DNA from 2 places in the Flavobacterium movens genome. Region 1 is predicted to be linked to the other one. Evidence: riboswitches for the same ligand, from Rfam matches in the RefSeq annotation. Region 1 holds a riboswitch; the other holds the start of a gene.
The links. A riboswitch is a leader RNA that binds a small molecule or an ion and turns the genes downstream of it on or off. The one in region 1 is predicted to bind cobalamin.

Region 1 (16,882 bases):
ATCATGGTATAATACAAATCATTGAAAGTTGGCATTCTGAAAATACGCTTGGCAAATGCTCTTAAATTGAAATCGTATTTCTTAAACGGAGTATAACCTAGAAATATAGCGGGCGTAAATTCGGTTTTATTGGGTGCTTTGGTATTGTATTCTACTTCCTCAATTACACGGGTTCCTAATACATTTCCTAAAACTTTAAAACCTTCATATCGATACGAAGTTGCCAGAGAAACAAGCGCTGTATAACGTTGCGGAAAAGAGAATTGTGTTTGGATTCCTCTTCTCGTTGCATTCAATTTATTGTATTGAAAATCGGTTGACAGCGAAACATCCCAAGTGGGTAAAATACTGTACATATTGACGGCCGAGAAATAAGCTTCCTGCTGGTAATAGCTATCATCAGATTGTGCGCCTTCGGTTACAGTTTCGCCTAAAACATTGGTAGTATCTCGTGCAATATAATGCGTGTAGTCATAAGCGAATTTTCCTTTTAGCTGGAATTTATATTTTTCTGAAACATCTTTAGTTAAAGAAGACTGTCCGAAAAAATTCTTGTCAAATTGTCTGAAACCGTCTTTAAACTTGTTTTCTACAATTGCTCCCGGCGCACCGCGTTCAGAATCATAATAATATACTTTAGCATCCCAAGTTCCTTTATTTATTTTTCCATACAAACCAGATTCAAATCGAAATGCTTCTATATCGCTGTTCCATCGTGTAGCTGTGGTATCATAGGCAATGCTTCCGTCTTGATTTTTTCTTTTGTATCTAAATTTATACTGTCCGTTTGATTTGATGTATTCGGAACTGACGCTCAAACTCACTTTATCGCTCAGCTTTTGCTCCCATCTAAAAGAAGGATCATAATAATTAATGGACATTGTTTTGTAACGAACCAGCAGATTTGTTTTTTTATTGCCAATAAAAGAAGGACGTTTGGTTCGCAAATAAATCGTAGAAGCAGCCGCAAAGTCTTTTGCCGATTGAAAAATTTCGCTTTTCTGTCCATTGTACATCGTAAGCGATTCCATATCGTCAAGCGAATACTTTCCTAAATCAGTTACTCCGTTTTGAGCATTTCCAAGCTGAATTCCGTCATAAAAAACACCAACATGGTGCGTTCCCATATTTCGAACATCAACTGTTTTGAGTCCGCCGACTCCGCCATAATCTTTGATTTGCGTTCCTGCAAAATAACGAAGCGCATCGGCAACATTGTGACTGGAAAGATTTTCGAGCAAAACACCCGAAAGACTTTGTACGGGAATGACTTCCTGATAGGGTTTTACTTTTAAAACCAATTCTTTCAAAACCCGAGAACTATCAGTCACTGCTTGGGAATGAAGACAAAAAGGAATCAATAAAACAAAAGTTGCAAGAAGCGTTTTTCTAAAATTATACATCACGATTTAATTAAATAAACTTTGCGTGATGCCGTAATTATATAACAGTAGTAATCCCGCTATGCAATAGCAGGTTATTATCTTGTCATCAACTTCATACCACGAAAGTTTTAAACTATGTGATTGTGGCAGGTCTCCTGACTTATTCTATCTTTAAACGGCCTTCTCATCCCTCAAAACGGAACAATGGCATTGGTAATGTTTAAAGACTTTGTGTAGAACTTACAGTAGCGGGTCTGTTCAGGATTTACACCTGATTCCCTTTTAACTGCTTTTTCGGTTTGAAAAAGCAGACCAAAATCTGGGGTAAAGATATAACTCAGGTATGGTGTCTGCAAGTTAGAATTTGATTTTTTGCAAAAAACAAAAAACCACTCTTAAAAAAGAGTGGTTTTTAACAGTGATGAAGGTTACTAACTCTAATTAAAAAAATAACCGATTGTTATTTGAAAAACTTTATTCTTCATATCGCTGTTTATAATATAATTTGTGTTTGCTGTTACGTCTTTAAACACATTGGTATAAGACAAATTATATCTTGCATCTGCATAAAACCTGTCTTTAAACTGATACCCTAATCCGAAATTTACAGAAGCATCTACTCCATTTGAATAGTCTGACAAATTCATTTTTTCGCTATTCTCATAACCCAAAAAGTTGTCCTGATATTTGTTGTTTGCTTTTAGTAAAATTCCAACTTGTGGTCCTGCTTGAATACTTAAACCTTTTACAACATAATATTTCAACATTACAGGAATGTTTAAATAGTTTAAGTCAATAGTACTTTTATAATGCGAGTTTTGAACCTCTGGATCTGAATAAGATAATTTCATTCCCTGCTGGCTATACAATAATTCTGGCTGTACTGCGAAGTTTTTTGCCAAAGGAATTTCAGCCATTAAACCGGCAGTAAATCCTGTTTTTGCAGATGAGTTCAATTCATTTTCATCAAATGTAAGGCTCGCAACATTTAATCCTGCTTTTACGCCCAGTTTAACCTTTTCGGTTTGAGCCATTGCACCTGCACACATCATTAGTGCACAAATTATCAGCTTTGATTTTTTCATCGTATGTTTTTGTTTTTTAGAAGGGCAGTTCTGCGCGAGAACTGCCGTTTCTATCTGTAATTTGTTACTTTTTAATAATCTTAGCCGTGTACTTTTTACCTTGTACCGTACAATCTAGAATATAAACTCCAGTTGTAAGCTGACTTACATTTACGCTTGACGGAACAGCAGAATAGGTTTTACTCCAAACTGCATTACCTTCCATAGAATAAATTTTCATTTCAGCTTGACCTTCTGCTTTTTCAGCCAAGAAGATGTTTACATTGTCTGCCGCAGGATTTGGGAACACTCTGAAAGAGTTTGTCAGTTTTCCAATAAGAAGACCTTTAGAATCAATTGGAGCCGACATATTTGTACAACCGTGTGCATTTGTTACTTGAAGACTATAGCTTCCTTCCCAAATAGTTGAAACCATTTTTTCGGTTGCATTTGGCAAAGGTCTTCCGTTCAAATACCACTGATAACCCGCCGCATCAGCAGAAGCTGTTATTTTATTTCCTTCTAATGCCTGAATTTCTGGAACTGTATTCTCAAGAACATTGATTGTCGTTGTAAAAATTTTACCTAATCCGTGTTCGTTGTAAACTGTTACATAATATTCACCGCTTTCTGTTGCAGTGAAAGTTGGATCTGTTGAACCATCAAACCATTCGTAAGCAACATAATTCCCCGGATTTAAAACTACTTCTGGTCCACAAACGTCACCACTTGGAAGATCAGATTCGAATGTATCAAATACCACCGTTACTTTTTCAGTAAGACTACATCCGTTTTTCATTATTACCGTTACAGTATAGTCTCCCGCTTTATTGACATCAATAGAATTAGTTGTCTCACCAGAACTCCATTTGTATGAAGGTGCTTCTAATTCATTTGCCAAAAAGTTTCTCTGAGCGTCAAGGTATACACTTTTACCAGCATAAGCATGTATAACTGACGAATCGAATATTTTAAAGTCTGCAGAGACACCTTGGTATACATAGTTATTGATACTATTATTTTGTGTTATAATATCACCTTCCAAGTTTGCTTTTATATTAAAAATATGAGAATCTCCACTGTCATCTAATTTAGGCTGTTTGATAAAAGTATATTCAATACTTTCTCCAACTGGAATAGCCGCTGCGATAGTTTCTGAAATTTTTTCTGATGTATTGGCATATTCTAAATCTAATTGGATAGAATTTTCTTTAATTGCCATTTGTCCTTCATTTGTCAGTTTAACTGTTACCGTACTGTTACCGCAAATGTCTACTGGAGACAAAATTTGCAATGCAACATCTGAAACTGCCTCAGTAATCACTTTTATATCATCCAAAACCATATAAGAATATCCATCTGATTTTGCGTGTCTGAAACGGAATAACACAGATTTACCAGCATATTTTGCTACGTTTACTGCTGTTTTCTGCCATTCAGTATCTGCAAAAGTTCCTTGTCTGGCATTTCTCCAGATTTCAGTCCATTCGCCACCTGCAGGTTTAATATCTACAATTAAAGCATCATTAACATTACTCTGCATTGCATAATAAAACTCTACAGCAGTAGTGTTTCCTGTAAGCTTATACATTGGCGATATTATTTCACCGTTATAATATGGTCCTTCTAATTGGCTGTATAACATTTTTCCATTAGCAATACCTGCATGATCTTTTAACGGGATTGTTAAATAAGTGTTATCTGGAGTAAGAACTGCTCTCCATGGATAATTTTCGTCACTCTGATTAGATATAAATCCTTTTGTTCCAAAAATTGAACCTTGTGTCAAACCGTTAAAGTTTTCTGAGCTTAAATCTGACGCTTTTTCAACCACTTGAAAAGTTCCCGTTATGGTTTGTGCGCTTGGTGCACCTAAAGCAGTTGCTTTTACATTAACTTCGTAGTTTCCAGCTGGCAACGTTGGAAGTTTATCTAATGTATAAACAATAGTCTGCCCCACCAACATTTCATCATTTTTCTCTAAAGCAATCGGATCTCCAACAGCAGTTCCGTTTTGCGTAATTTGATACTCAACCTTAACTTTGTTTACTGGTGCGTAAGATAAATTCTTAACACCCACAAAAAATTCATGTGAAGGAGTATTCTCGTAAATCGTTTCTGGCGCACTTAAATTAGACAATCTTAAGAAATCTTTTTTTTCTTTAACTTCGATATTATCTACTGCAAAACCACTAGCAAATAATCCATTGTCATTATGCACAAATGCAACTTGAACACAAGATTTTCCAGCATAAGCAGTTAAATCTATTTCATATTCCCACCAAGCGCCGTAATAAGGCATATGGAATATTTCCTTCCAAGTCTCACCACCATCTGTACTTACTTTTACAGATCCATCAGAAAGATGTAATGAGTCTCCGTATCCATCAAACGATAAATGCGCTTCTTTGTAATTTGTCAAATCAAATACTGGAGAAACCAGCATATCGTTTGATGCATCACAGTTGCATTTGTCATCATTTGCTGCCATAAATTTAGTATGATCTGCAATAAACCATCCTGGCGATCCTAAATCTGGACGAGTTCCATGTTTCCAGCCGGCAGCACCTTTGTTTTCATAAGTTCTCCAGCCATTATATTTAGTATCATCTTCAAAATCCATTTTATAAGGAAGTACAGATACTTTCATATCTTCATTTTTCCAATTGTCATAAGTAAATGTTACAGCGTTATTACCTTGTTTTAGATCCTGTGTCATAACTTCAGGAAAAACAGAAACAGTTACAGTATGCTCACCAATAGTCTGTAAGTTAACATTTGTAACTTCATAACTTATGGTATCTTTAAACTTAGTAAAATTTAAAGTTGTCTTTTCGGTTTTTGAAAAGATTTCCTTTTTTGCCGCATCTAGAATTTTGGTCGTAACATTTACCACTTCACTTGATGTAACAAAATTGTTAGTTATTTTAGCTACTACTGAAGCGTTATTATTATTTATGTCACATTTTCCTGCATCTAATTTTGCCGATACAACTTCTAAATCATATGGTGCATCAGTCACCAAAATATTATCAACAAACGCACCTAAAAATCCGTCATTATAGTCATCTGTTTTAATATGGAAACGAATGGCTACTTTTTTACCTTTAAATTCATTTAGACGAATTTGATAAGGATCTTTTTTCAAACTGTTGTTTATTCCTGTAAACCATGGACCTCCAAATGATTCGTACTCATCATAGTGTACTGTTTCAGGATAATTAACAGTCTCAATTTTTTTCCAGTTTTTACCTTTATCTTCAGAATATTCAACAATTAAACCATCATATCCTTTGTGAAGCAGATAATACAAATCGAACTCAATGTAAGGAGATACTGAATTTGTAAAGTCGAAAATTGGAGATTCTAAAACAAAATCAGAATTTAAAGCCACTTTACCACCATTACTTTTTAAATCTACAGTTCCCCAAGTATATTGCGATTTAGTAACTCTAAACGACAAAGGGTAATTTTGGAAAATAAACTTTTGAGTACCTGTTAATGCTTTAGTATTCCATCCTCCAGGAGTTCTTTCAAAACCTTCAGCATATGGCAATTGTGTTACAATTCCGCTATAAGATGCATTTAAGATACTATTATTGGTCGTAATTGGATCTTGCGCTAATGTCACATAACCTTCATAGGTATGCAAACCAGGCGCTGATAAATCAATGGTAGTATCAAAAGTAACTGTCATTTCAGATTTACCTTTAAAAGCAGTCTGCAATGTAACATCTTTCCAAACTGTTGTACTTCCTGCTTTTGTATTGGCATATCCTACTTTTATAACCGTTCCAGCTGGAATATCTTGACAGCCTAAATTGTAAAACGTGATCTTTGGAGTGTGACTTGCCGTTAAAAGATCTCCAGTATAATCAGGCATATCTAAGCCTGTTACTTTAATATCAAAATCTTTCTCTGCTGGCGGAACTATTATATTTGAAACAAATGAAATTCCGTCTTTTGCTCCAAACTCTACAATAGGTTTTAGATCTAATTTTACTTCAATATAATTTACCGCCGTTGTACTTACTTGATAAGGAATTTTTGCTTGAATTTTAACTCTAATTTCTTCACCAATCGCTAAATCTTTATCGAAAACAACCGTACCATCATAGGTGTAAAACGTTATAAGGTTTCCTAGAGCACTTGCCATTGCTCTCATTTTGAAACTTAAAACATCATTTGCTTTAATAGCTGCTGTTCCTGTATTTCTAATCGTAACATAAAAAGGCTCATCTCCTTTTAGCTGTCCACATGGTATAGACGGATTTTCAACTTTAATTAATACCAGCTGCTTATCTGTATATGCCGCTCCAACTCCAATAGCATACCATGCGTTTGTAACTTGCTTATACTCTTCAGATCCTAAACCATATAAATCTTCTGCCGCTAATAACGATGCCTGACGCATGTCTGAGAAGTTTGAAGATGGTGTCAAATATTCTGTAAGTGTAACGTAAGCTATTTTTTCTGCTTTAGCAAGACCAATAGATTTAACACTGTAGTTGTTGCCAAGATCATTTACTCCTTCACCGCCCTCTACTAAAAGATAATACCAGTAATTGGTAATACCACTGTTTTGATGCACACCACCATTATCAATCTGGATGTTTCCAGGATTTGTCCAAAATTCTCCCCCATAAGTATCTGGCTGACCAGCTGCTTTTGGATTAGCCATACTTCTCAAACTTCCGTGAGAGTATAATTCGTCACCCAACATCCAAATGTCATTTTTAGTATCTTTTCCAGCATAAAGCTCAATAGAAATTCCAAAAATATCACTGAACGATTCGTTCATTGCTCCAGATTCTCCTTGATAAATTAATCCAGCAGAGAATTGTGTTACAGCGTGAGTCATTTCATGTCCTGTAATTCCTAAACTCACAAAAGGCTGATCAAGTCCATCTCCAAACTGTGCCCATCCTCCTGTCCAAGAAGCATTCTGAACGTTGGTTCCTAAATGCGCCAATGCAAAAATGGTCATTCCTTTATCATCAACGCTATTGCGATCAAATTTTTCTTCGTAATAGTTCAAAGTCTTTTGAATTCCCCAATGAATATCAATTGCGGCTTCATCATGATCTTTATTGTACAAATCATTCCAGTTGTTGTCTTCGTCGATATATTCTGTCAATACTTCGTCTGATGCGTGTTCAGCATGATTCATATTCAAAGTATACATTGGCACTTTGTATTTTCCAACTAAGTCTTCCAACTTATAACCTTCTGCATATTGAGTGGTTCCAAAGGTGACATCCCCAGCAAATCTTGCTTTTCCCTTACCAATTGCAGCTCTACCGTCAGCAAAAGGCGATACGGACGAACGAAGATCTCTATTTAAATCAATTTTTAAAATTACTTTTCCAGTATTAGCATCTACATAAATCGTCTGGCTCGATTGCGGATTTGTTGCGAAAATATCGTATTTCCACGCCAAGTGATATTCTGTTAATTGAGAAGAGAAATTTGGCCCTACATAAACCAATTCCCCCTCTGGTTTTTTACTGATTTTTTTATGAACTAAAGCTGATAGTTTTTTACTCTGCCAAACATATTCTTTAGCATTTACAGTATTTAGAGCATTTTGTAAAGCCGCCGATGCATTTACTTTAAAACTACTGTTTGCAGGCAATTTTTTACTGATATTTCCAAATGCCTCAATTTTGTTTTTATTATCTCTAACCTTATAAATTGCACCTTCAACAGGAACAGCATTATGCATCTGCTGATAGGTGGCCAAACTTCTGCCGTGTTTATCTGAAACCGATTTCAGCAGCATTTTGTCTGCATTCGACAATTCGAAATCTGCCTTTTTAACTTCAAATACATTTCTAACTGTCAAATTAGACGATTTGGCAAAAGATTTCACTTTTGTACTGTCTGCACTTTGAAGATTTTTAGCTGTTGAACTGCTTGAACTATTATCAAAAAGTTTCTGGCTTGCTTGTGATCTCTTCTGTACATCTTCACTTTCTTGCTGCGAAAGTGTTGTTCCTTTTATACTTTTTTGTGTTAAAAGAGTATTGGAATCATCTTCCTGATTAGTACTTTGGTCAGTTGTTTTCTGAGAAACCTGATCCTTTTTCTGAACGGCATTTGGCGATTGTATGGCCGTCTGCGCATTCGATGTTTTGTTTTTTGGCAAGGGTGACTGAGCCATTCCGACGGAACAGATCAAGAAACCTAAGACTAGAAACAAATACCTGGGTTTAAAGTAAATTTGGTTCATTTTTTTAAATTTAAATTAGTATTAAGGCTGCGAGTTAATAGGTACAAGGGTTCGCAGAAAACCACAAAAGCAAGTTCTTAGAATCAATTCGGCGGTTGATTCTTAGAACTTGCTTTCGTTATTTTTTGTAAAATTTTTAAGAGCGCGCTCTTTTTTGTTTTTGTTTCTTCCAAAAGCTCTTCAAGGCTTTTCTTCGGTTCTTCTTTTTTTGTGGTATTCATCAAACGTATTTATTACAATCGTTTGGTAAAAGTAGAACGCAACTGTTAGGCTCAAAAAAAAAGGACTAATGCAAAAACACTCGTAGGTAAAAATGTATCACCAAAAAAACACTCATTTCATTTTAAACTTAACAAAATCAAAACGTTATATTAAAGTTTAATTTACATGTTTTCTGATTTAAAAGAGTTTAGATAAGTGGAAAGATTTACTTTTTCGTTGGTCAAATCGAACTTTTTACGCAATCTGGTTCGGGCATTTTCTATCGACTTGAACGATTGTCCTGTAATTTGAGAAATTTCTTTTGTAGTTAAATCTAAATATAGCAGCGCGCACAGTCGACGCTCTTTTGGAGTAAGTAAAGGATAATCGATGGTCAATTTATCGAAGAATGATTTATGAACCTGCTCAAAACTAATTTCAAATTCTTGCCAAATATCGGTATTCAAATCTTTTTCAAGACGCTTTAACACAATATCAATTGCCTGCTGTAATTCTTTATTCGGTGTTTTGAGTTTGATTTTTTTAAGATCCGTCAGGATTTCATTGATATTGTCTGTTCTATGTATTTCTGACATTGCCTTGCCAACCAAAACCATATTCTTAGCCTCTAGACTTTGCTTCAATTCCTGCTCTTTTGCTTTTAGCTTTTCCTTTTCTAGCTGATTGGTAATATTTCGGTTTCGATAACGAATCAGCAAAAGAATCAAAGTCAAAATTCCGATTACCAATATTAACCCAACTACATAATATTTAAACCTAGTTTTCTCCTCGACTAAAGTTCGAATCTGACTTCGCACTTTATAATCTTGCTCGAGTCTTATTCTTTCCAGATTTACAGCTTTCTGCTCAATATTAATGCTGTCGCTAATCTCATTATACTTCTGAAAATAATGAACCGCATTTTTATAATCTTCTTTCCCTAAATAAGCCTGATACAACAATTTATTCATTCTTAACCCAGCAAAACCAAATTCATTGCCTTTTGACAATTCTAAGGCCCTTTTGGCATTTAGAATCGCTTCATCTAGTTTTTTTTCTTGAAAATTATATTCCGAAAGCGACTCATAAGTAAAAGCTTTTAACGATTCATTGATAGAAGCATCAGTTAAAGAAAAGGCTTTCTCAAAATAAAAATCCGCATTTTTATGATCTTTTTTTAATCCGTAAGCTCTAGCCAAATTGGTATAAACGTAAACCTTTAAAGTTTTATCCTTCAATGTTTTTGCAATCGCATCGGCTTTGTGATAGTAATAGAGCGAAGAATCTAAACTTTTACCCAAGTAAGTTGTACCAATGTTGTTTAAGATTTTTACCAATTTATCAGACTCATTCTTAGATTTTTGGTAACGATATACTTTCAGGAAATATTCAAGCGCTTTCTGTTCATTATTACTTTTGGCATAAATAATGGCAAGATTATTTTCTACTCGAGCAATTTCATCTACAAGATTATTGCTTTTGTAAATCTCATAGGCCTTTAAATAATACTGCAAAGTAATATCTATAACATCTTTTGCGTCGTAGATTTTAGCCGCTTTTGCATAAACTTTCGCTAATGTTAAATCGGTTTTCTCTGTTTTTTTTGCCTCCGCTTCAGCCAATTCAATATATTTTAAAGCTCTTTCCCAATCCGAATCTTGAAGCTTGGAAGCAATTTTGAGCGCTAAATCCACTTTTTTCTCATGATTATCGATAGTATTTAAACTATCAATCCATTCTTTTGTTGAAGATTGTGGATAAATATAAAAAGTGGTAAGAATAAAAAATATGCAAAGTAATCGACCCATCGTGTGTAAAAATGATAAAGATGGGGGCAAAATTATAGAAAATTATCAGCAATTAACAACAAAAAGATAAAATAAACATTATTCTGAATAAACTCAAAAGTTAATCATGATTTACGATTTGGCGAAAAAGCAGTAATGTTCCGTTATTATCTTTTTTCCAAACGTTCATGCTTTTTCCTTTTACATTTCCGTGATTTTCACCGTCATGCCAATCCACACTATAAAAACCAAATTCTATAATTGCTGTTCTAGCATAGATAATTCCCGAAGTCAGAATCGAAATCTTGTCAATACTTAATGTTCCGGGTTTTTCATGTTCCATAAAATAGTCTGTAATTTCTTTTTCACCAGAAAGAATTGGTGTGTAATACGTTAGGTACATGGCATCTGGCATAAACATTTTGGCATGTTCTGCTCCTTGCCTATTTTGAACGAACTCTTTAATGGTTTTATTTCGTTCTTTAACTTCAGATGCTAATTTGTCTGAGACGCTGTAAACTTCTGTTTCTGGAACAGAGGAATCATCAATATTAGGAATATTTCTATCATCAAAATTGCTTGACGAGCCCCAGATTTCGGCAGCAATTGTTACAGGAAGACTTTTTTGCGAAGGTTTTTTCCATAAAACCGCATATTTTCCAATATATGAGAATGGATTTTGTTCGGTTAGATTTAAGGTTTCATCAAAAGTTCCAATTTCCAGAATATAGTTCCCAAAATCTTGCAATTCCAGAATTTTTCTTTCGAAAGAAGCAATTTTTGCCTGAGTAAGCCATTGTTTGTAAAAATCTTCAATCGCTTTTCTGCCCACTCGCTGTCTACTATGCTCTGGCATAAATACGGTTTGATCGGTGTAAGCTTTTACCAAATCGCCCCTACTTCCTTTTATAAAAGCGCTGGCAAATGAAGAATTGTACTCTTCAATCTGTTTCTTAATAACCGAATCGATTTTATTTCCCTGAGCAAAAGCACTGAATGCAAAAAGGAAAAAGATAAAACTTAACCTATTCATATTTGGCTTATTTAATTGAACAACTAATATACAAAATATTATTATTCAACAACTTACAACAAAAATAGATACAAAAAAAACTCCAATTAATTATTTTTCATTCTTTAAATAATTTAAAAAAATCACAAATCTTTGTCGAGTTTCTCCTGAAGATTTCTCCTTCGTCGAAATGACAAATAGTGCGTTTTTGAACCATTTCTAAACTGAAATTTCAGATAAAATTTTCTGTTTCTTCTATTAAGTTTCGGATAATAATTTCAGTTGAAACTTCACTATAACTGCCAATTGACTGTCCGGCCCAAATACTAACAAAATCAGTCTTTTGTTCTATTTTTGCTGTTTTTCTGAGCTCTGCAGTCAGTTTATTTTGATACGGATACGGTAGCACAAACTCAGAATTTTCAATTTCTTTTATAAAAGCATTTCGAATTCCGCGCGCGTATCTTCCTGTAAAACTTTTGGTTAATACAATTTCATTTTCTTTTAAATTTCTAAGACGGTCCTTTTCAAAATCCTGCAAGGCACTTTCAGCAGACCCTAAAAGCAAACTTCCAATCTGGAAACCATCTGCGCCCAAAGTTTTAGATGCTAGCAACGTTTTTGCGTTATAAATTCCGCCAGCATAAATAACAGGCGTATTTACAGTTTCAGTTACTTGAGAAAGCAACGATAATCCTCCAATCTGCGGAATCGTTTCCTCTAAAAAACTTCCGCGATGGCCTCCTGCTTCAATACCTTGTACACAAATAATATCAATACCACTATTTTCTAACGCAATAGCCTCTTGAACCGAAGTACAAGTTCCAATTAAAAGCACTTTATTTTCTTTTAAAGTCAAAATACTTTCGTTATCCAAATTTCCAAAAGTAAAACTCACAATATTGCAGTTTCCCAATAAGATAGCTTCAATCTGATCGTGATAATCAGTGAGTTTGATTTCGTTTATAGGTGGGAAATCGGCTTTAATCCCCGTTTTCTCAGCAAACTTTTCCAAATGATTTTTCGTTTTAGCATAATCAGCTTCCAATTTTGGTGTAATTGGATCTATTGTATGGACAAAAATATTTACGGCAAAAGGTTTATTGGTTAATTTCTTTGTAGCCCTAATTAATTCAATACATTTTTCCGCAGGAAGATCGCCTAATGCCAGCGATCCCAAAGCTCCAGCATTACTTGCAGCCGCAACCATTTCTGGAGTTGTTACGCCCAACATTGGCGCTTGTATTATCGGATAATCCGTTTTAAATAAATCAGTCAAAACATTTTTCCATTCCATGTTATTTCATTTTTATTTGAAGAGAGATACCTTTTAAAACAGTAGGATCTTCAAAATTTCAAGAGAACATAAAGATAAGTCAGTTTCGGCAGAAAATATTAGATTTTTGCTCACAAAGAAGTTAATTTTTAGACAAAAAAATCTTAACGATGCAATATTTGGTTTCATAAAATGTTTATATATAAAAGATTATGATGCATCTAATTTTTTTTAGTCAATACCACACAAGATTAATAGTACAAAAACATGAAAAAAATATTTTTTATAATTGCCTTTGCTTCCTTTTCACTGCACAGTTTTGCTCAAGAACTTGATAATAAATTCAAATCGATTCCGGCAAAAAAATCTCCAGTAAAAGAAGTTATTCCGCCAGCAGAAGCTGCTCCAAAAGAAAATCCGCCTGCACCTATAGAGAAGCCTGCACCATTACAGGTCAATCCAGACGAATTATTTAAAAATACAAACCTTTATAAGCCAGAAGCTAATGTTGAAGGGATATTCTATAGAAGAAATCAATTCTTAGGCAATTTCAACACAACTGCGGTAACTTCTACTATAATGTACCGTGATGCCGCTTTTGTAGACGGCGATAAAGTAAAAGTATATTTGAACGATAAAGTTATTGAGCCTGAAGTCTTTTTAAATGGAGATTTTAAAAGCGTCAAAATAAACTTGGAAAAAGGAATTAATAAAATTGATATTGAAGCTTTAAACGAAGGTTTTGCTTCTCCAAACACAGCCGAATTCAAGGTGTATGATGATAAAGGCCAAGTTATTTCGTCTAGCGAATGGAATGTTGGAACGGGATATAAAGCTGTTATTGTATTAGTTAAAGAATAAAATCAGAAATAAAAAATTGTAATAAATCATAAAAAACACTTAAAACTGCTGAGTTCGGCAGTTTTTTTCTTGCATATATGTAGTCAACTACGTAGTTTTGTACTGTTATTTAATTTTTGAAATACCATGCAGATTCAGCCCATACAAAATGAGTACGAAAACCAGATCGTAGATTTGATTTTAAACATTCAGCAAAAGGAATTTAATGTTCCTATTACTTTAGAAGATCAGCCCGATTTACAGGATATTGCAAACTTTTACTATAAGCCAGGCGGAATTTTTCTCGGCGCGTTTATAGACGAAAAACTTGTTGGTACTATTGCTCTCGTAAAATTTAGTAAAGAAGGCGGAGCTATCAGAAAAATGTTTGTAAAGAAAGAATTTCGAGGAAAAGAGTTCAATATTGCACAGCATTTATTGGAAGAGTTGATTAAATACAGTAAAGAAAATGGAATTCAAGACTTATACTTAGGAACGGTTTCTATTTTGCAGGCGGCATTACGTTTTTACGAAAAGAACAATTTTATTACCATACCAAAAGAAGCACTTCCTGTAGATTTTCCGTTAATGAAACCTGATAATGTTTTTTGTCATTTAAAATTAAATCCATAGCAATGAATATAATTGACGAAATTGGCATTTTGGCCATATCAACACGTTTGCAGCGCTTGAGCGAACAATTACGCAAAGACGGCGCACAGATTTACAGTTATTTTAATATAGATTTTGAACCAAAATGGTTTCCAGTAATTTATACTCTGCATGTAAAAGAAATGCTGAGTGTGGTTGAAATTGCCAGCGAAATTGGCTACAGCCATCCTTCGACCATCAGTTTACTAAAGGAACTGGAAAAAGAAAAACTTATCAGTTCTAAAAAAGACAAGCAAGACGAACGCAAGAGATTGATCATTTTAACACCAAAAGGAAAAGAACTGGTTGCCAAAATGCAGCCTGTTTGGAGTATTATGACAAAAGTTTTAAACGAAATTACCAATACGCAAAATAATCTTCTGCGAGCAATTGAAGAAGCAGAACAAAATCTGACACGCCAAAGTTTTTTCCAGAAAGCAATTGAACTAAAAGACAAAGACTAATCTTTTCCTGTAATTTTCTTTCTATGGTTGTGTCCCCACTTTGCTAGAGAATCTATCACTTCTTTTAAGGTGTGTCCGTATTCTGTTAACTCATACTCAACCGTAACAGGTTGCGTGTTCAAAACTGTCCGGGTGACCAATTGATTTTCTTCTAGATTTTTTAGTTCCCTGCTAAGCATTTTTCCAGAAATGCCTTCCACTTCTCTTAATAGATCGGTAAACCTCAATGTATTGAAGCATAAAGATGCTATAATAGAAATTTTCCATCTTCCGTTTAAAATATACATGGCGTCATGCACTGCCATAATATGCTGATTGCACGATTTTTTATCGTGTATTGGTTCTTTTATCATATCCTGTTAGTAAGTTACCTCGATGTTACAGTTACTTTTGGTAATCTGATGACAAAAATACACTTAAGTTTTTTTACATTTGAATACAATTTTAATCAATTTAAAAAAAATGGCCTTAATAGATGCACTAAAGTGGCGTTACGCTACAAAAAAAATGAACGGACAAGCGGTTCCGCAAGAAAAAGTAGATTATATTCTTGAAGCTGCAAAGCTAGCTCCTTCTTCTTCTGGTTTACAGCCTTATAAAATCTTTGTTATTACAAACCAAGAGCTTAAAGAAAAGCTAAGAGCGGTAAGTTTCGACCAAAGCCAAGTTACTGATGCTTCTCACGTTTTGGTTTGGGCTGCATGGGATGGTTATAATTTAGAGAAAATTTCTGCTGTATTTGACAAAACAATTGCTGAAAGAGGAATTCCTGCTGATGCAATGGACGAGTACAAACAAAGACTTTGGGGAATGTACGAACCTCTTGGACAAGAATGGCATGCTAACCACGCTGCAAAACAAGCTTATATTTCGTTTGGTATTGCAATCGCTGCTGCTGCCGAACAGCAAGTAGATTCAACTCCAATGGAAGGATTTATTCCTGCTGAAGTAGATAAACTTTTAGGTTTAGGCGAACTTGGCCTAAAAAGCGTTTTAGTTTTACCTCTTGGTTATAGAGATGATGCAAATGACTGGTTGGTAAATCTTAAAAAAGTAAGAACTGCTCAAGAAGAATTTATAACAGAAATCAAGTAAAAAATTAATTTTTGCTTAAATAAAAATGCTTTTGGAATGGCACAACAGTGCTTTTTCAGAAGCATTTTCAGTTTAAATATTTCATTTTCAAAACAAAAACAAATTCAGTTTGCAAGAATAAAAAATGGGTTTTAGAACACTTATGTTATTTTTTAATTATTGCATAAAAAAAGGTACATATTACGGATAATTAAATAATATTGTATCCCTAATTTTGCCTTTATCCAAAACAATTCAATCTTATTTACAACATTTAAAATTCTAACATTATGTCTGATTTTTTAACGCAATTTGGGGAAGACCTAAAAAAGAACGTCCCAGGTTTTATTGCCGTTTCGGTAGCTGAAATCGCGAGCGGTATGTCCTATTATTCTCAATCTGTTGTCGCAGATTTTGATCCAGAATTGGCATCTGCATACAACCTTGAAGTAGTTAAAGCAAAAATGAATGCTATTAAAGCTCTAGGATTAAAGGGTCAGGTTATTGATAATATCATGATCACGTTAAGTTCTCAAATTCACATTATCGATGTTTCTGATAATCAGGAATACTTTATTTATTTAGCGGTAGACTCAACTAAAGCTAATTTAGGTATGACAAAATCTATCCTTAATAAGTATAAAAAAGAGATTGCAGCTAAATTATAACACAATTTTGCCCCTGATAAAAAGGAATATTCAAGAGCTGAATATTCCTTTTTATTTTTTAAACCTATTTATAAAACCTGTCGCTCTTTTGGAGCTTTATATTCTTTGCGCTATTTCTTTCTATACAAATTTCGCCTCTCTGAGGATGTTCTAAAATAAAAACAATCTTTTTCTAGAAACACATCTCTCCAAGAAATCACAAAAAACCTTTCTATTTTTATATAAATT
Region 2 (16,882 bases), on a different contig from region 1:
AAGCCTATGAATAAAAGTCTACTCCTACGAATTCTTTTTATTATAATCCCATTTTTTTTACATGCCCAAGATAATGTCAATCAAGGAACTGATAAAAAAGAAAATGAAGAAGTAAAATATCCGCAGTTTCAATTAAAAGGACTTCTCCAAGCCAGATATTTGGAAAGTTTTGGCGATAATGTAGATGTTTTAGGTAATCAGCACTCAACTGGAGATGTAACCCAAAGTTCTTTTGATATAAAAAGAATGCGTGTTGGGCTAAATACCAAATTAAGCGAAACAACAGAAATTGTAATTCTGGTCAATCTAGCAGATTTTAAATCGGATACAAAAGGGAAAGTTCTTGAGAATGCTTACGGGAAATATACTTTTAATAAATATATTGCTTTAACAGGAGGGCAATTTCGCCCTGCATTTGGTATTGAGGAGCTTGTTCCTGTAGATATTATTAAATCTTTCGATTTTTCGAATCAGTATTATGAATTCGGAAAAAATGGATGGACAAGTTTCCAAATTGGTGCATCGGCAACAGGAGCTTTTGATATTGGAAAAATTCCTGTGAATTATGCTGTTTCAGTTTTAAACGGAAACGGAAAAAATCAGGAAATGGACAAAGACAACGGAAAACAATTTTCTTCTAGATGGGTTTTTGGTTTGTCAAAAGAACATAAAATAAATCTTGGTTTAAACGGCGGTTTCGGAAAAGTTTTTAAAGAAGATGTTTTTGCAATCGGCGCAGATATTACAAGCGATTTTAAGCTGACGGATAAATTTAGTTTTGATTTGCAGATAGAATACAAGCAGGGAACAAACCATAATTTGTACTATTCGCTTCCGGTTACTGGCAGAACAGATAATGTTGCCGATTATCAGATGAGAGGAATTTATTTTCTTCCGAATTTGAGATATGTAGTAGATTATAAAAAGCTTACAGCACTTGAATTGTCTTGTCGTTACGAAACTTTCGATCCAAGTTATAAAATCAATTCAAATGTACGCACCACTTATACGCCAATGGTTAGTTTAGAATTCGGAAAATCGTATACAGGCCGTATTGAAATGGGATTTCAAATTGACAGATTTGATAAAAGTATTCCAGATACATTAGACTATAATAATGATTTGTTTTTGATTCAGTTGCAGCTCAGAATTTAATTCACCTTAATTTTTGTTTTTATGAAAGAAGTAAAAATTCCTCAGACTTTAATTACGCTGGCAGTTTTAGTTGCCATTTGGTTTATTCCAGCTCCAGAAGGTGTTGTGATAGAGGCGTGGCATTTATTTGCCATTTTCGTAGCTACGATTTTAGGAATCATCTTAAAAGCGGCTCCAATGGGAACAATGTGTATGATTGCAATTGCTTTAACGGCAATGTCTCAGGTTTTGGCTCCTGGAGATCCTGGAAAGTCGATTACATTAGCATTAAAAGGATTTGGCGATAAAGTAATTTGGCTGATTGGAATTTCGTTTTTTATAGCAAGAGGATTTATTAAAACAGGTCTCGGGAATAGAATTGCTTTTTTATTCATAAAAATATTCGGAAAAAGTTCTTTGGGATTGGCTTATGGTTTAGGATTGGCAGATTTGGTTCTAGCACCAGCTGTTCCGAGTAATACTGCGAGAGGAGGAGGAATTGTTTATCCGATTATGAAATCAATGTCGATGAGTTTTGGTTCCATGCCAGACAAGCCGGAGACACATAGAAAATTAGGGGCTTATTTAACTTTGAATAGTTATAATATGAATTTGATTGCTTCTTCTATGTTTTTAACAGGAACAGCAAGTAATCCGATGTGTCAGAAGTTTGCGCTTAATTTAGGAATAAAAATCAGCTGGATGTCTTGGGCGGCAGCAGCGATTGTTCCGGGTTTGTGTGCTTTTATTGTAATTCCGTTTGTTCTTTATAAAATTTATCCGCCAGAATTAAAAAAGACTGGAGATGCTCCGCAGATTGCAACACAGAAATTGAAAGAAATGGGAGCGATCACTAGAGACGAATGGATGATGTTGCTTACATTTTTTATTCTGCTTTTCCTTTGGATGACGGGAGATTTATTTTCTATTGATGCAACAACAACGGCTTTTATCGGATTGGTAATTTTGCTTTTAACTTCAGTTTTGACTTGGGAAGATGTTAAATCAGAAAAAGGGGCTTGGGATACAATTGTCTGGTTTTCTGTTCTAGTAATGATGGCCAGTTCGCTTAACGAATTGGGTTTTATTGCTTGGTTTAGCGACTTAGTAAAAGCTCAAATTGGCGGATTAAGCTGGCAGATGGCTTTTCCGATCATTATATTGGTATACTTTTTTAGCCATTATCTTTTTGCAAGTGCAACTGCGCACGTTGCAGCAATGTACGCAGCCTTACTTGGTGTTGGAGTTTCGCTTGGAATTCCGGGATTATTATTAGCGTTTATGCTTGGTTTTGTCGGATCTCTTTACGGAACGTTAACTCATTATGGTCACGGTCCGGCACCTGTATTTTTTGGGAGCGGTTACGTTGACCTAAAGAGCTGGTGGGTCAAAGGGCTTATAACCGGTTTGGTTATGCTTTTAATCTATATGGTAATTGGAGGATTATGGCTCCGAATTATTGGATATTTTTAGATTCTAATTCCTGGAGGAAGCAATTCTTTATATCGAGGGTTTTTTTTGAAAAATGAAACAATCTTTGGGTGGATAGGAACTACTCTATAATTTTTTTCAGAGCTTAAATCTAATATGTTTTTAAGTAGCGTATTAATTGTTTCTTCGTCTTCGTATGAATCTGGTTTGTTGATCTTGGTTAAAAAGATTTTTTTTTCTTGAAATGAATACTCAACTGCTAACATTCCTTCAGGGATGACAGTTTCAAATTGGCGTGCAAAAGTGTTGTCTTTGATTTCCATAGTTACAGAAGATTCCATAGTAATTTCTTGTTAGGTTATTGGTAAATAGTGAATTTGGGACTCGAAATTTTATTGAAAGAAAATTCTTTATAAGTTTTAAATTCAAGAAATATTTCGAATTGCAAAGGTAATCATTTGATTTTCAATATTAAATTATTTTTTGCAGCTATAAACTTTAAGTTTTTGTTTTGAACATGGATTTTTTTTGAATTGCTATAAAATAGGTCTGAAATTTGATTATCATGACATTAAAAAAAGTAACTTTATTTTTTACAATAAAGGTCTTATTGGTAATTTCATTTTAATGTTATGAGTAAAATTCCCGTATATTTTATGCCAGGTCTGGCGGCAAGTTCATCTATTTTTGAAAGAATAAAATTGGATGAAGATACTTTTGAAATGCATCTTTTGGAATGGGAAATTCCAAACCAAAAAGAATCTTTGTCAGATTATGCACTTCGAATTAGTAAAAACATAAAACACGAAAATCCTGTTTTAATTGGGGTTTCTTTTGGAGGAATTCTAGTACAGGAAATTTCAAAGCATATAAAAACACGAAAAGTCATTATTATATCGAGTGTAAGAAGTAATCATGAATTCCCGAAAAGAATGAAAATAGGGAAGAAGACAAAAGCTTACAAGCTAATTCCGATGCAGTTAATTCTTAATATTGAGAAACTTGCCAAGTTCTCTTTTGGTGAAAAAGTAAATAAACGTATTAAATTGTATGAGAAATTTTTATCTGTACGTGATTTAGGATATCTACAATGGGCCGTAGAAAGTGTAATTTTATGGGATCGAGATAAAATTGATGAAAATGTCGTTCATATACACGGAGATCAGGACGAAGTTTTTCCAATTAAGTATATCGACAAATGCATTTTAGTCAAAGGAGGAACCCATATTATGATTCTCAATAAGTATAAATGGTTGAATGAGAATTTACCTTCGATAATTTTGGAATAAAATTCCAATTCTTTCTAGATTTTAGCGCAATCTTGTCATTTCGACGAAGGAGAAATCTTCACGAGTAACTCTATAATCAAAATCGACAATCTTTGTCGAGCCACTTGTGAAGATTTCTCCTTCGTCGAAATGACAAACTAAGTCTTGGTCTTGTGTTATAAAGAAAATCTACAATAAAAAAATCCCAAACTCCTTTTGGAATTTGGGATTTTAAATATTAAAAATTAAAGAAAATTAGATTTTCTTCATTTGTTCTTTCATCATAGAGATTTGCTCTTTCAGCATACCTTGTTTGTCTAATTTTTTAGCTTCGTTAAGTAAATTAGTCGCTTCCAATTTTCTTCTGCGAGACATTGCAACTCCTGCAAGGTTTAATTTAGCTACAGCTAAATCCATATCCATTGATAATCCAAGTTCGATTGCTTTTTTGAAATGTTTCTCAGCTTGGTTAATATTGGTTTGAGATAACATGATACCTTGTAAGTAATTTAAGTATCCTTGTTGTTTTCTTACTAATGCACCTTCTGGATTTTTGATATATGATAACCATTTATTAGCACCTTCAAAGTCTTGTTTTCTTAATTTAAGGAAGGCTAAAAGGATGAATTCGTTTTTAAAATAAAGAAAAATTGGAATTGCAGTCAATAAGATAAGGAATATACCATTCCCAATATTACTTTCTGTAAATTGCCAAACGCCCGCCACTACAAGAAGTCCGGCCAAAATAAGTTTAATATTCTTGTGAAACATAATTATTGTAAATTTGTGATTGCAAAGATAGTAAAAGGAATTAAAAATATTTTTATAAAAGTGCTTGCCAGAAAAAAAAGTCTTTGTATATTTGCACTCGGTTTTTGAACAACGATATCCAAAACCAAATAACGAGTTAATAGATACCATTTTTAAAGATACAAAGCAATGAGCAAAAGAACGTTTCAACCATCGAAAAGAAAAAGAAGAAATAAGCACGGATTTATGGACAGAATGGCTTCTGCGAATGGAAGAAAAGTTCTAGCGCGTAGAAGAGCAAAAGGAAGACATAAATTAACTGTTTCTAGCGAACCTAGACACAAAAAATAATGTTTGTATAAACATACATAAGGCGATTACTTTTTTAGTATCGCCTTTTTTTATACCTTGTCGGTAATAAATTTGTAACATTCTAGTTTCTAAAGCACTGTGAATGTTTTTTGAATACAATAATAACTACACAATACATACAAAATGCCTAAAGACACATCAATAAAATCAGTTTTAATAATAGGTTCAGGACCTATTGTTATTGGTCAAGCTTGCGAATTCGATTATGCGGGATCTCAATCTGCGCGTTCGATTCGTGAAGAAGGAATTGAGGTTATCTTGATTAACTCGAATCCAGCGACGATTATGACCGACCCATCTATGGCCGATCATATTTATTTGAAACCTTTAACGACAAAATCGATTATTGAAATTCTTAAGGAACATCCGCAGATTGATGCAGTTTTACCAACAATGGGAGGACAAACTGCTTTGAACTTGTGTTTGGAAGCTGAGGAAAAAGGAATCTGGCAGGATTTCGGAGTAAAATTAATCGGTGTTGATGTAAACGCGATCAATATTACAGAAGACAGAGAGCAGTTTAAACAGCTTTTAGAAAGAATTAATGTACCAACTGCACCTGCAAAAACAGCTACATCTTACCTTGAAGGAAAAGAAATTGCTCAGGAATTTGGTTTCCCACTTGTAATTCGTCCTTCGTTTACACTTGGAGGAACTGGAGCAGCGGTAGTTTACAAAAAAGAAGATTTTGATGAGCTTTTAACTCGCGGACTTGAAGCTTCTCCAATTCACGAAGTTTTAATTGATAAAGCTTTGATGGGATGGAAAGAATACGAATTAGAGCTTTTGAGAGATAAAAACGACAATGTCGTAATTATCTGTTCTATCGAAAATATGGACCCAATGGGAATTCATACTGGAGATTCTATCACAGTTGCACCAGCGATGACATTATCTGATACAACTTTCCAAAAATTACGTGACTATGCTATCTTAATGATGAGAAGTATCGGAAATTTTGCGGGAGGATGTAACGTACAATTTGCAGTTTCGCCAGACGAAAAAGAAGATATCGTAGCCATCGAGATCAATCCTCGTGTGTCTCGTTCTTCTGCTTTAGCATCAAAAGCAACCGGATATCCAATTGCAAAAATTGCTTCTAAACTAGCTTTAGGATACAATTTAGATGAGTTGCAAAACCAAATTACAAAATCTACTTCGGCTCTTTTTGAACCAACTTTAGATTATGTAATCGTAAAAATTCCACGTTGGAACTTCGATAAATTTGAAGGTTCAGACAGAACTTTAGGTCTTCAGATGAAATCTGTAGGTGAGGTTATGGGAATCGGACGTTCTTTCCAAGAAGCACTTCACAAAGCAACTCAATCTTTAGAGATTAAGAGAAATGGTTTAGGAGCTGACGGAAAAGGATATAAAAATTACGAACAAATTATCGAAAAACTAACTTATGCAAGTTGGGATCGTGTATTCGTAATCTACGATGCAATTGCAATGGGAATTCCATTAAGCACAATTCACGAAATTACAAGAATCGACATGTGGTTCTTAAAGCAATACGAAGAGCTTTATACTTTAGAAAAAGAAATTTCAAACTACAAAGTTTCTAATCTTCCAAAAGAATTATTGCTTGAGGCAAAACAAAAAGGTTTTGCAGACAGACAAATCGCTCACATGATGAGCTGTCTGGAAAGTGAAGTGCACACTTTACGCATGAACATGAACATCAACCGTGTATTCAAATTGGTTGATACTTGTGCGGCTGAGTTTAAAGCTAAAACACCTTATTACTACTCAACTTTTGAGGCAGAAATCGAAAAAGCAAATGGAGAGCGTTATGTAGATAACGAAAGTATCCTGACAGATAAAAAGAAAGTAATCGTTCTAGGTTCTGGGCCAAACAGAATTGGTCAGGGAATCGAATTTGATTATTCTTGTGTGCATGGAGTTTTAGCAGCTAAAGAATGCGGTTACGAAACGATCATGATTAACTGTAATCCTGAAACGGTTTCTACAGATTTTGATACAGCTGATAAATTATACTTCGAGCCAGTTTTCTGGGAGCACATTTATGACATTATCCAACACGAAAAACCAGAAGGTGTAATCGTGCAGCTTGGAGGTCAGACAGCTCTTAAATTAGCAGATAAATTATCTAAGTACGGAGTGAAAATCATCGGAACTAGTTTTGACGCACTTGACTTAGCAGAAGACAGAGGAAGATTCTCAGATTTATTGACTGAATTAAATATTCCTTTCCCAAGATTCGGAATCGCTGAAACGGCTGATGAAGCTTCGAAATTAGCTGATACTTTAGATTTCCCACTTTTAATTCGTCCTTCTTATGTATTAGGAGGTCAGGGAATGAAAATTGTAATAAACAAAAAAGAACTTGAAGAGCACGTTATCGATTTGTTGAAAGCAATTCCAGGAAACAAATTATTACTAGATCACTACTTAGCTGGAGCAATCGAAGCTGAAGCTGATGCAATCTGTGATGCTGATGGAAATGTTTACATCATCGGAATTATGGAGCACATCGAGCCTTGTGGAGTTCACTCTGGAGATAGTAACGCAACATTGCCTCCTTTTAACTTAGGAGAATTTGTAATGCAGCAAATTAAAGATCATACGCATAAAATTGCAAGAGCTTTAAAAACTGTAGGTTTAATCAATATTCAGTTTGCGATTAAAGACGATACAGTTTACATCATCGAGGCAAACCCAAGAGCTTCAAGAACGGTTCCGTTTATTGCGAAAGCTTACGGAGAGCCTTATGTAAACTACGCTACAAAAGTAATGTTAGGCCATAATAAAGTAACTGACTTTGATTTCAATCCACAATTAAAAGGATACGCAATCAAACAACCAGTTTTCTCTTTCAGCAAATTCCCGAACGTAAACAAAGCGTTAGGACCAGAAATGAAATCGACAGGAGAAAGCATCTTGTTTATTGATGACTTGAAAGATGATCAATTCTACGAATTGTACTCTAGAAGAAAAATGTATTTGAGTAAATAATCTCAAATTCTAGTATAAAAAAAGCTCCAATGAAAATTGGAGCTTTTTTTATTTTAATTGGTTTTAAACTTTTATTCGCTTTGACTAAAAGTCATATTGTCTCTAGTATTTTTCTGAACTGAAATTGCACCGAACAAAGCTAATAGAAAAGCAAAAGCATAAAACCCTTTTTCGCTTGGCAGAATTGTTGCATTCCAAAGTCCAACAACTAAAAGAACGATTGAAAGTAAAGTTCCAAACCAGCAGATTCCGTAATATATATCAGTTACAGGAAGTTTTTCAAGACGGTCTCTTACACTTTTTTGCAATGAAACAACAGCAAAAAGTCCGAACATTAAAACAGTGAAATAATATCCTTTTTCGTTTAATAGCATTTCAGCTCTGGCAAGTCCAACAATAAAGCCAACTGTTCCTGCTCCAAGAGCAACCCAAGATGCCGCGATAAAGGCATTTGATGTTTTTTGTATCATAATTTATTATTTTGGTAAGAAGCAAATATAATTAAATTAGATTCAGAATAAAATAATTAGCAGTTATTTTGTTCAGTAAAATCTCTCAAATAAGTAAAAAGAAAAAGCTCCGTAGTTGGAGCTTTTCTCATTTAAAAAGTAAGAAGTTTTTATTTTTTCAGCAATTGTTCTAAAGGTTTTAACTGTTCCATGTCTATTTTAGATTTCTGTAAAACAGACATTAAAGTCATAATATTATTTGGGTTCATATCTTTGCCTAACACACGAACTACTGCAAAACCATTTTCTTTTCTGTTGGCAAAAATGACAAACTCTTTTATATCGTCATCACTTCCAACATAGCTTACAGAGGCACCGTCTTTTCCAGAACCAATCTTCATCAATTCTTGATATTTCGGATCTTTTAAAATGGCTTTTACTTTGTTTCTTTCTGTTTCAAATTCTGCTTGATTATTTTGATCCGCTTTGAAAGCTAGAATGTTCATTTTGTCAAACGAATTTAAAGCTTCACTTTGTTCTGCTGATAATTTTGTTTTATCAACATTTAGAATAGTTGGTGAAACATCTAATGAAATAAAATCTTTTTTCTCTGAATTTTCGACAAAATATTTTTGAAGTGAAGGTTCAGAATTACAGCTCCCTAAAGTTAGTAGAGCTGTAAGTGCTATGATGAAGATATTTGTTCTCATTTTATTTTTTGCCTTTTGAAGCTTTTTTTAAGTCTGTTCCTCCAGGAAGCTGCATCTTATCTGTTAATACTGAGATTTCGTTTAGATCAAAATTACCCGTTAAAGATAATAAAACAGTTTCGTCGTTTTTGGCACCATCAACATACATTAAAAGTTCTTTTATCTGTGTATCAGTAGCACCAGATTTTACCATAATTCGAACGTTTTTTCCGCTATCATTTACTCGCATTAATTCTTCTAGACCGGCTGTTTTTACATATTTGTCGGCAGTAGCTTTCATATCGGCTTCGATTTTTGGATTTTTAGTGGTAAACACTTTTAAATAATCCAGTTTTTTAATTAAAGCAATATATTGCTGTGTCTCTTTATCAGACGGGTCAGATTTTACTTTGCTCATTAAATCGAACATTTTTTTGTTTACAATTACAGAAGTTACATCGTCCTGACCATCAAATTTGTCAAAAGCACCTTGTGCATAAAAAGTGGTAGAAACGAATGCGAAGACTAAAGTTATAATGAAATTTCTCATGATTATTTTTTGTTTAATTACTGTTTAAAGATTTTGTTTTTTGATTGTTCGTATTCTTTAATGTACTGTACACTTTCAATACCTACATTAACATTGTTTGATAATAAAGTCAAAGCCTTTTGAGTTGCTTTTAAGGCTTCTTCGGGATCATCGTAAGTTCCTAATTCTGTTTGTGAAGCTACTGCAGCGGTGTCATTTTTTTCGCTAACAAAAAAGTAGGTTCCGATGCCTAACAAAACAACAGCAGAAGCCGCAATCGATAACCACGCTACGTTGCGTTTTTTAGATTGTAGTGGAATCTCATACGTCGATTTCTGTTCTTTTGCTTGAGAGAAATAGCCAAACATAGGTTTGTACTGCTCCAAATGCTGCGCAACATTTGGCGAAGAAAAATATTCTTTTAATTGATTTTCTTCGGCAATAGAAGTTTCTCCCTGAAAGTATTTTTCTAATATATCTTCTATTTTATTTAGTTCCATAAAGGTGTGTATTTGTCATTGATTCTCTAATTTTTTTTCTCGCTCTCGAAAGTGCCACGCGTATTGCGGTTTCGTTCATATTTACGATTTTGGCTATTTCTTCAAATTCATATTGTTCAACATCCCGAAGCTGAATTAATAGTTGCATTTGTTCGGGCATCTCGTTTATAATTTTTTCAACCCATTCTAAACTATCTTGATCCTCTAATTTTTTGTCCAATTGCGGCTGCCGATCGGTAAAATTATTATGAACAATCTGCAGATTGCTAGCTCTTTTAGATTTTAACTGGTCGAGACAATAGTTTTTAGTCATAGTCATTGCCAATGCTTCAACACTATTGTAACTTTCGAGATTGTCTTTTTTGTTCCATAATTTTACCATTACTTCCTGAGTTGCATCCTCTGCTTCTTCAGTACTTGTAAGCAATCTTTTTGCCAGACGAAAAACTTTGTCTTTAAAAGGATTTATTAATTCTATAAATACAACTTGGTTCATTAATCTGATGGTTAATCGTTAGCTTATATATTCAAGACGAGGTACAATTATGTTTGTTACAGCAAAAAAGAAAATATTTTTTATGTAAAAAAATACTGCTTTAACGATAAAGCTTAAACTAAAGATACTACTTTTACGTTTATTCAGAATATAGATAACCTACACGATATGAAAACAACTTTAAAGAGCGTTCTTTTTCTCTTTTTATTCGCTTTTTCTTTACAGTCTTGTGAAGATCAGGATGATGTAGCTGCTCCAGCTGACCTGCAGATTAATAATTTTATATGGAGAGGATTAAATGAAGTTTACTTATGGCAACAAGATGTTCCAAATCTAGCTGATGGCCGTAATTTACAACCAGATTTTAATCAGTTTTTAAGAGGATATTCTCATCCCGAAGATTTATTTGAAGATTTATTAAACAGACCAGTTAGTAAATATCCCAACGGAGATGCTATTGATCGTTTTAGCTGGATTGTTGAAGATTATACTGTTCTAGAACAGGAATTAGGCGGTGTAACTAAAAATAATGGTGTCGATTTTAGGTTGAGTCGAGTATCTTCGACATCAAATGATGTGGTGGGGTTTGTGCGATACATTATTCCAAATTCTGATGCCGCTACTAAAGCAATTAAACGTGGCGATTTGTTTACTAGTGTAAACGGGACAAAACTTACTGTTTCTAATTATCAGCAGCTATTATTAAATCAAGATAGTTATACTTTAGATTTGGCAGATTATAATGGAACGAGTTATGTTCTAAACGGGAAATCAGTTGCCTTAACTAAAACTGTTTTAGAAGAAAATCCTATTTTTATTAATAAAGTGATTACTTCTGGAAGCCATAAAATTGGTTATTTGATGTACAATGGTTTTTATTCAAGTTATGATGATAGATTAAATCAGGCCTTTGGAGAATTAAAATCGCAAGGAGTTACAGATTTGATTTTAGATCTTCGATATAATGGAGGAGGAGCAGTGCCTTCTGCTATAAGGCTTTCAAGTATGATCACAGGGCAATTTGATACTCAGGTTTTTGCAAAAACGCAATTTAATACTAAGTGGATGAAAGATATGACTGCTGAGGATTTGGAAAGTTTGAATTACAGATTTGTGAATAATATTGAAGGTAAACCATTAAACAGTTTAAATTTAACTACAGTTTATATTATTACTACAGCAAGCACAGCCTCTGCGAGTGAATTGGTTATTAACGGCTTAAAACCATATATCAATGTAGTTCAGGTTGGAGAAACTACAATAGGTAAAAACGTTGGCTCTTATACCATTTACGATTCAGAAACTTTGTTTTCTAAAAAAGGAATCAATCCAAATCATAAATATGCGATGCAGCCTCTAGTTTTTAAAATCTCAAATTCTGCAGGTTTTGGTGATTACCAGCAAGGTTTGCAACCTACTTATCCGCAGCTTGAACATGTGAGCACTTATGGTGTTTTAGGAGATACCTCTGAGCCTTTGCTTAATCTGGCTATTTCTAAAATTACAGGATCTACAGCCAAAAGAACTCTTAATGATAATTCTGAGCCGGATACTCCTTATTTTACAGATTCAAAAATCATTAACGGATTAAGACACGGAATGTACATTCAAAATCCATTAAAAAACTAAAATACAATAAATAGAAAAGGCTTTCAGAAATGAAAGCCTTTTCCATAAAAAAACAAAAACTAATTCTAAAGGTTAAAATTAATCGTTAAAGTAGAATCCGTTTGGACCAACACCAACAGTTAATTCTTTTAATAAACTTCCGCTGAAGTTATAAATATAGGCTTTGCTGTCTGTTTTAAAGTTTCCTCCATCTGAAAGGAAAACGCGGTTGCCTTTTACTGCAAATCCGTAAAGGTATCCAATATCTGAAGTAGCCGTGAAAAGTGGGCTAGCAGAAGCTGTTGTTGCAGCCGTGTTAATTGAGTATACTGAGTTTCCTACTGTATAATAAACTTGGTTGTTTTCGATGTCTAAATATCCAGCAACTCCTTGAGATTCTGGAATTTCAATTTTAGAAACTGATTTGTCAGAGATTTTAACTTTTATAATTTCGCTGCTTTGTGTAAAAGAAGGACGTAAGATAAAAAGCGTTCCATTTTCTTCCTCAATAGAATCTGAACCAGAACCAATTGTTATTGGAGCTTCTAAAGCTTTTGTGTTGATATTGTAAATTGAAAGCTTGTCACTACCGATAGGATCTGTAATGTATAATTTTCCGCTTTCTTCAACAATTCTATTTCCAGTTGTATTTAGGTTAATTTTAGATTCAACAAGATTTGTTGCTAAATTAATAATAGCAATATAATCATCTGTAACAGAATCATATGAGTTTGCATTGGTTACATAAGCTTTGCCATCTTTTACAACACCATATCTTGGATTAGCCAATCCGCTGTCAACTTTAGCGATTAGCTTAAAAGTATAACGGTTTACGATGTTTATTACGTTAGATCCGCCAGCAATTATATACGCTCTGTCTCCGCTGAAAAAGATGTTTTGAGCAAATTTTCCAAGTACATCAGATCCATTTTCTGCTTTATAAGCGTCTTTAGTAAAAATGCTGAAATCATCGCTAGAAAATGATACCGTTCCAGCATCTGTGCTGCCTTCATTTAAAATAAAAAAACCATTGTCGTAAGCACCTTTTGGACCATCGTTGTCATCGCTTGAACAAGAAGCAAATAACGAGATGCTTAACGCTATTAAAAGTAATTTACTAAACTTCATATATTAAAATTTTAAGGTTAAATACATATTGAAATTGCGACCAGGCATTGGTCTGTTTTCTAGACTTTCGTAGTCTTTATTAAAAAGGTTTAAGACCTGAAAACCTACTTTGAAAGAATCTAAAAATTTAAGATCATAATCGATTCCGATATTTGAAATCGTATAATCATTAATAATTTCATCTGGATTATTATCGGCTCTTGTGTAAACAAAACCGTTATAAAGAATTTGATAATAAGCGCTTATTTTATTTCGAGAATACGAAAATGCTCCTGTTGCTTTATTAAATGGAACGAAAAAGATCTGATTTTTCGTTTTTTCGTCTTGTGAGATTGTATAGGCATAAGTGGCATTTAAAGCAAAATTGTTTTTACAATAACTTTTTTTCCAACCTAAAATAGTTTCAGTTCCATAACTATTTACTTTGTCTTGATTTTGTGGAGTCCAAATGCCATTTGCACCTGGAACCCATTGCAGCATATCGGTAATTTTCATGTAATAAAAATTCTGCGTCCAAGTCAGATTTTTGAATGTAAAGACATTGCCAATTTCTCCTTGATAAGAGCTTTCAGGTTTTAAGTTCGGATTTCCTCCTTCGTCCCAATACAAATCGTTGTAAGTTGGAATTCTAAAGTTTCTAGAGACATTCAGTTTTAGATTGTACCAATCGTTGAATTTGTAAGAAGATCCTAAATTGAATAAAACGGGCGATTTGTAATTATTGGTAAATTCTTTTCTAACGCCTAATTCGTTTTTCCAATTAGTGCCAAAATCTTGTCTAATCAACAAAGCAGCAGAACTTATTTCGCGAATATGGCTTCCAAAACTGGTTCCGTAACCATTTGTTCTACTGTAATCTACAATTCCGTTTACATGAGTTGCTTTAAATAAATGATAATCGACATCTAACTTCGTAATTAAATTTTCAGTTTTTCCGTAACTATAATTTTTTAAAGAGTTATCAGCAAAATATTGATAGTTTTCAAAAATGTAAGCGGTTTTGAAATTGGTTTTAAGTTTTCCGAAACTTCCATCGTATTCCAATAAGTTTCGGTTAAATCCATTTATGTATTTGCTTTTGGTTTCAGATTCTACTACTAACGAAGTATTACGGTCGGTGTTTGAACTTTGGCTGTAAAGCTTTAAAATATGATTTTGGTTGAATTTATATCCAGCATTAGCACTCAGGGTAATGATGTCATATTGTCCATTCTGATTCCATCTTTGTTCGCCTCTCCAAGTATATCGATTTAAATATTTATAATCGTTTGTCGAGCTATTTTTTGAAAGTCCAATTTGGGCGCTCCATTTTTTGTTAGAAATAGAAGTTTTATAATTAATCCCAATCGTATTAAAACTGCCGTAATCTAGTCTTAAGTTATTCTCAAATCGATTAAAAAATAACAAATCGTTATTTAAATGTACAGTACCTCCAACAGCCCCGCTTCCGTAAATAACGCTTCCACCACCTGCTTTAACGCTTATTGAATTATAATCGGAACCAGAAATTGTATTAAAATCGGTGCTTCCATTCATTTGAGAATTGATGTTTATTCCGTTCCAAATTACTGCTGTCTGTGAAGAAGTTGTTCCTCTGAAAGAAACAGTAGAAAGCATTCCGCGTCCATATTCTTTAAAATATAAAGTCGAATTAAAATTTAATAAATCGGTTAGAAGAGCCTCGTTTTTATTGATTACAGAATCGTTGAGTTTTAAAACAGACTGAGAAACTGAATAGGTTTTTAAATTTTTGTCTGAAACCAAGACTTCTTTAAGACTGGTAATAGAATCGTTTTGCGCCGAAATAATCTGGCACATTATAAAAGAGCAAAAAGCAAAAAGTTGTTTTAAAGTCATAATTCCGTCACTCTTTTTCCCGAGAGTTCTATAAATTGTTACAAAGGCAGGTCTCCTGGCTTGCGTCTTGCTGTTTACCTTCCCATCACGCCGGGCGTGACAGTGGTTTGTAGTTAACAGCAAGCATTCGTTTTGAACTTAGCTTACAGTTGCGGGTACAGCTCAAGAATTTACTTGATTCCCTTTTAATGTGTTTTTAAATCAAAAACACAACCTTAATTTGCTGCAAAGATAAAGTTAAAAATATTGATTATTCAAATTTGTTTTACGTTTCATGAAAAATTATAAATAATTTGCATTAAAAATCGATTTTTATAACTTCTCCGAAATCAACTTTATTATTGAAAGCATCTTTCAATGGCAGTGAACTCTGATGGCACAAAATGCTTCTGATGATTCCGGCATGAGCAACAATTACAATTGGCTGGTTAATTTTTGAAATTTTATCGGATAAAAAATTACCAACTCTTTCGTGTAATTCAACAAAGGATTCTCCATTTGTAACTTTAATGTTTACAAAATCTTCCATCCACGGATTAAGTTCTTCAGACGGAATTTCGTTCCAGTTTTTCAATTCCCAATCACCAAAATTCATTTCCTTTAAGCGTTCGTCTTCCTGATAAGAAATGGTTTTAATATTTTCTTGAATATGCTTTGCTAATGTAACGCAACGCTTCAAGGGACTCGAGAAAATAATTGCCTCAGAAGGAAGTTCAGAAATAATTTTGTCAAAGATTTCATTAAAAGGAACAGCAATATCAACGTCTGATTGTCCATAGCAGATTCCTTTTTCGCAGACGGTTTCGGTATGACGAACTAGATAAATTTCCATAAAAATAAAATGCTTAAGTAAAATACCACTTCGCAAACCTGTTGTGTAGCTCCAAGACAATCTCCAGTATAACCGTCAATCCATTTTTGAAAATATCGCGCTAAAAAATATCGAGTTATAAAAACAGGAATTACCGCCAAAAGAAGTTTCACATCAAAAAAAGAAAATACAAGTAACGGAATTAATCCAAAAAAGAAAGAGCCAAAAACTTCTTTCCAAGTATATTGTTTCGCAATTGGTTTGCTTTTGCTTGAAGCATCATCACGAGAATATTCGTGTGTGAAAATAATGCTTATTGCTGCGAGACGACTTAGTGAATGAGCGGAAATGAATAAGAGGTAAATTAGTAAAATGTTATTGGTGAAAAGTAAAATGGATTCTGAAAGCAGTTTGAATTTTAATAGAAAAAGTAAAACCAATCCAATTGCTCCGTAAGCACCAATGGCGCTATCTTTCATAATCATTAAGATTTTTTCTTTGGTCCAGCCTCCGCCAAAACCATCACAGACATCGGCAAATCCGTCTTCATGAAATGCGCCGGTAGTTAAAATAGAAGCAATAATCGCTAGTATAACAGCAATTTCTGATGAAAGAAAAAATGAAAAAAGATAAAAAGCCAGAAAGGAAATACTTCCGACAATCCAACCAATAAAAGGAAAGTATCTTGTTGCTTTATTTAAATAATCTGGATGATGTGTAATGTTTTTAGGGCATGGAATTCTGGTATAAAACATTAGACAGGTGAAGAATATGTGTAGTTCTTTTTTCATTAGATTATGATTATTTGGCTAAAGCCTCTATAGTAGCAAATTTATAACCTCCAGATAAATCTGGAGGCAATTCAGGAATAAAATTTAAAA

Region 2: another riboswitch for cobalamin. It lies ahead of AAYQ05_RS19645 (TonB-dependent receptor plug domain-containing protein); the one in region 1 lies ahead of AAYQ05_RS10410 (TonB-dependent receptor).

Annotation. Positions count from the first base shown of each region.
Region 1 is NZ_JBCPXY010000005.1:5,552-22,433, forward strand. Features, by position in the region: gene AAYQ05_RS10410 (TonB-dependent receptor) at 1-1,403, opposite strand, end outside; cobalamin riboswitch at 1,514-1,717, opposite strand; gene AAYQ05_RS10415 (porin family protein) at 1,823-2,470, opposite strand; gene AAYQ05_RS10420 (M4 family metallopeptidase) at 2,535-8,651, opposite strand; gene AAYQ05_RS10425 (tetratricopeptide repeat protein) at 9,065-10,690, opposite strand; gene AAYQ05_RS10430 (YybH family protein) at 10,791-11,702, opposite strand; gene AAYQ05_RS10435 (NAD(P)H-dependent flavin oxidoreductase) at 11,914-12,978, opposite strand; gene AAYQ05_RS10440 (hypothetical protein) at 13,225-13,818, shown strand; gene AAYQ05_RS10445 (GNAT family N-acetyltransferase) at 13,945-14,430, shown strand; gene AAYQ05_RS10450 (MarR family winged helix-turn-helix transcriptional regulator) at 14,433-14,912, shown strand; gene AAYQ05_RS10455 (winged helix-turn-helix transcriptional regulator) at 14,909-15,265, opposite strand; gene AAYQ05_RS10460 (nitroreductase family protein) at 15,375-16,007, shown strand; gene AAYQ05_RS10465 (hypothetical protein) at 16,277-16,654, shown strand.
Region 2 is NZ_JBCPXY010000012.1:159,455-176,336, forward strand. Features, by position in the region: gene AAYQ05_RS19575 (porin) at 7-1,155, shown strand; gene AAYQ05_RS19580 (anion permease) at 1,177-2,607, shown strand; gene AAYQ05_RS19585 (GNAT family N-acetyltransferase) at 2,604-2,906, opposite strand; gene AAYQ05_RS19590 (alpha/beta hydrolase family protein) at 3,198-3,854, shown strand; gene AAYQ05_RS19595 (DUF2892 domain-containing protein) at 4,089-4,604, opposite strand; gene rpmH (50S ribosomal protein L34) at 4,773-4,934, shown strand; gene carB (carbamoyl-phosphate synthase large subunit) at 5,079-7,934, shown strand; gene yiaA (inner membrane protein YiaA) at 8,006-8,404, opposite strand; gene AAYQ05_RS19615 (GFO_1091 family lipoprotein) at 8,554-9,093, opposite strand; gene AAYQ05_RS19620 (GFO_1090 family protein) at 9,095-9,622, opposite strand; gene AAYQ05_RS19625 (PG0215 family putative anti-sigma factor) at 9,640-10,101, opposite strand; gene AAYQ05_RS19630 (GFO_1088 family ECF-type sigma factor) at 10,088-10,597, opposite strand; gene AAYQ05_RS19635 (GFO_1087 family putative carboxy terminal peptidase) at 10,766-12,226, shown strand; gene AAYQ05_RS19640 (YncE family protein) at 12,305-13,333, opposite strand; gene AAYQ05_RS19645 (TonB-dependent receptor plug domain-containing protein) at 13,337-15,190, opposite strand; cobalamin riboswitch at 15,219-15,423, opposite strand; gene cobC (alpha-ribazole phosphatase) at 15,489-16,022, opposite strand; gene AAYQ05_RS19655 (adenosylcobinamide-GDP ribazoletransferase) at 16,007-16,792, opposite strand.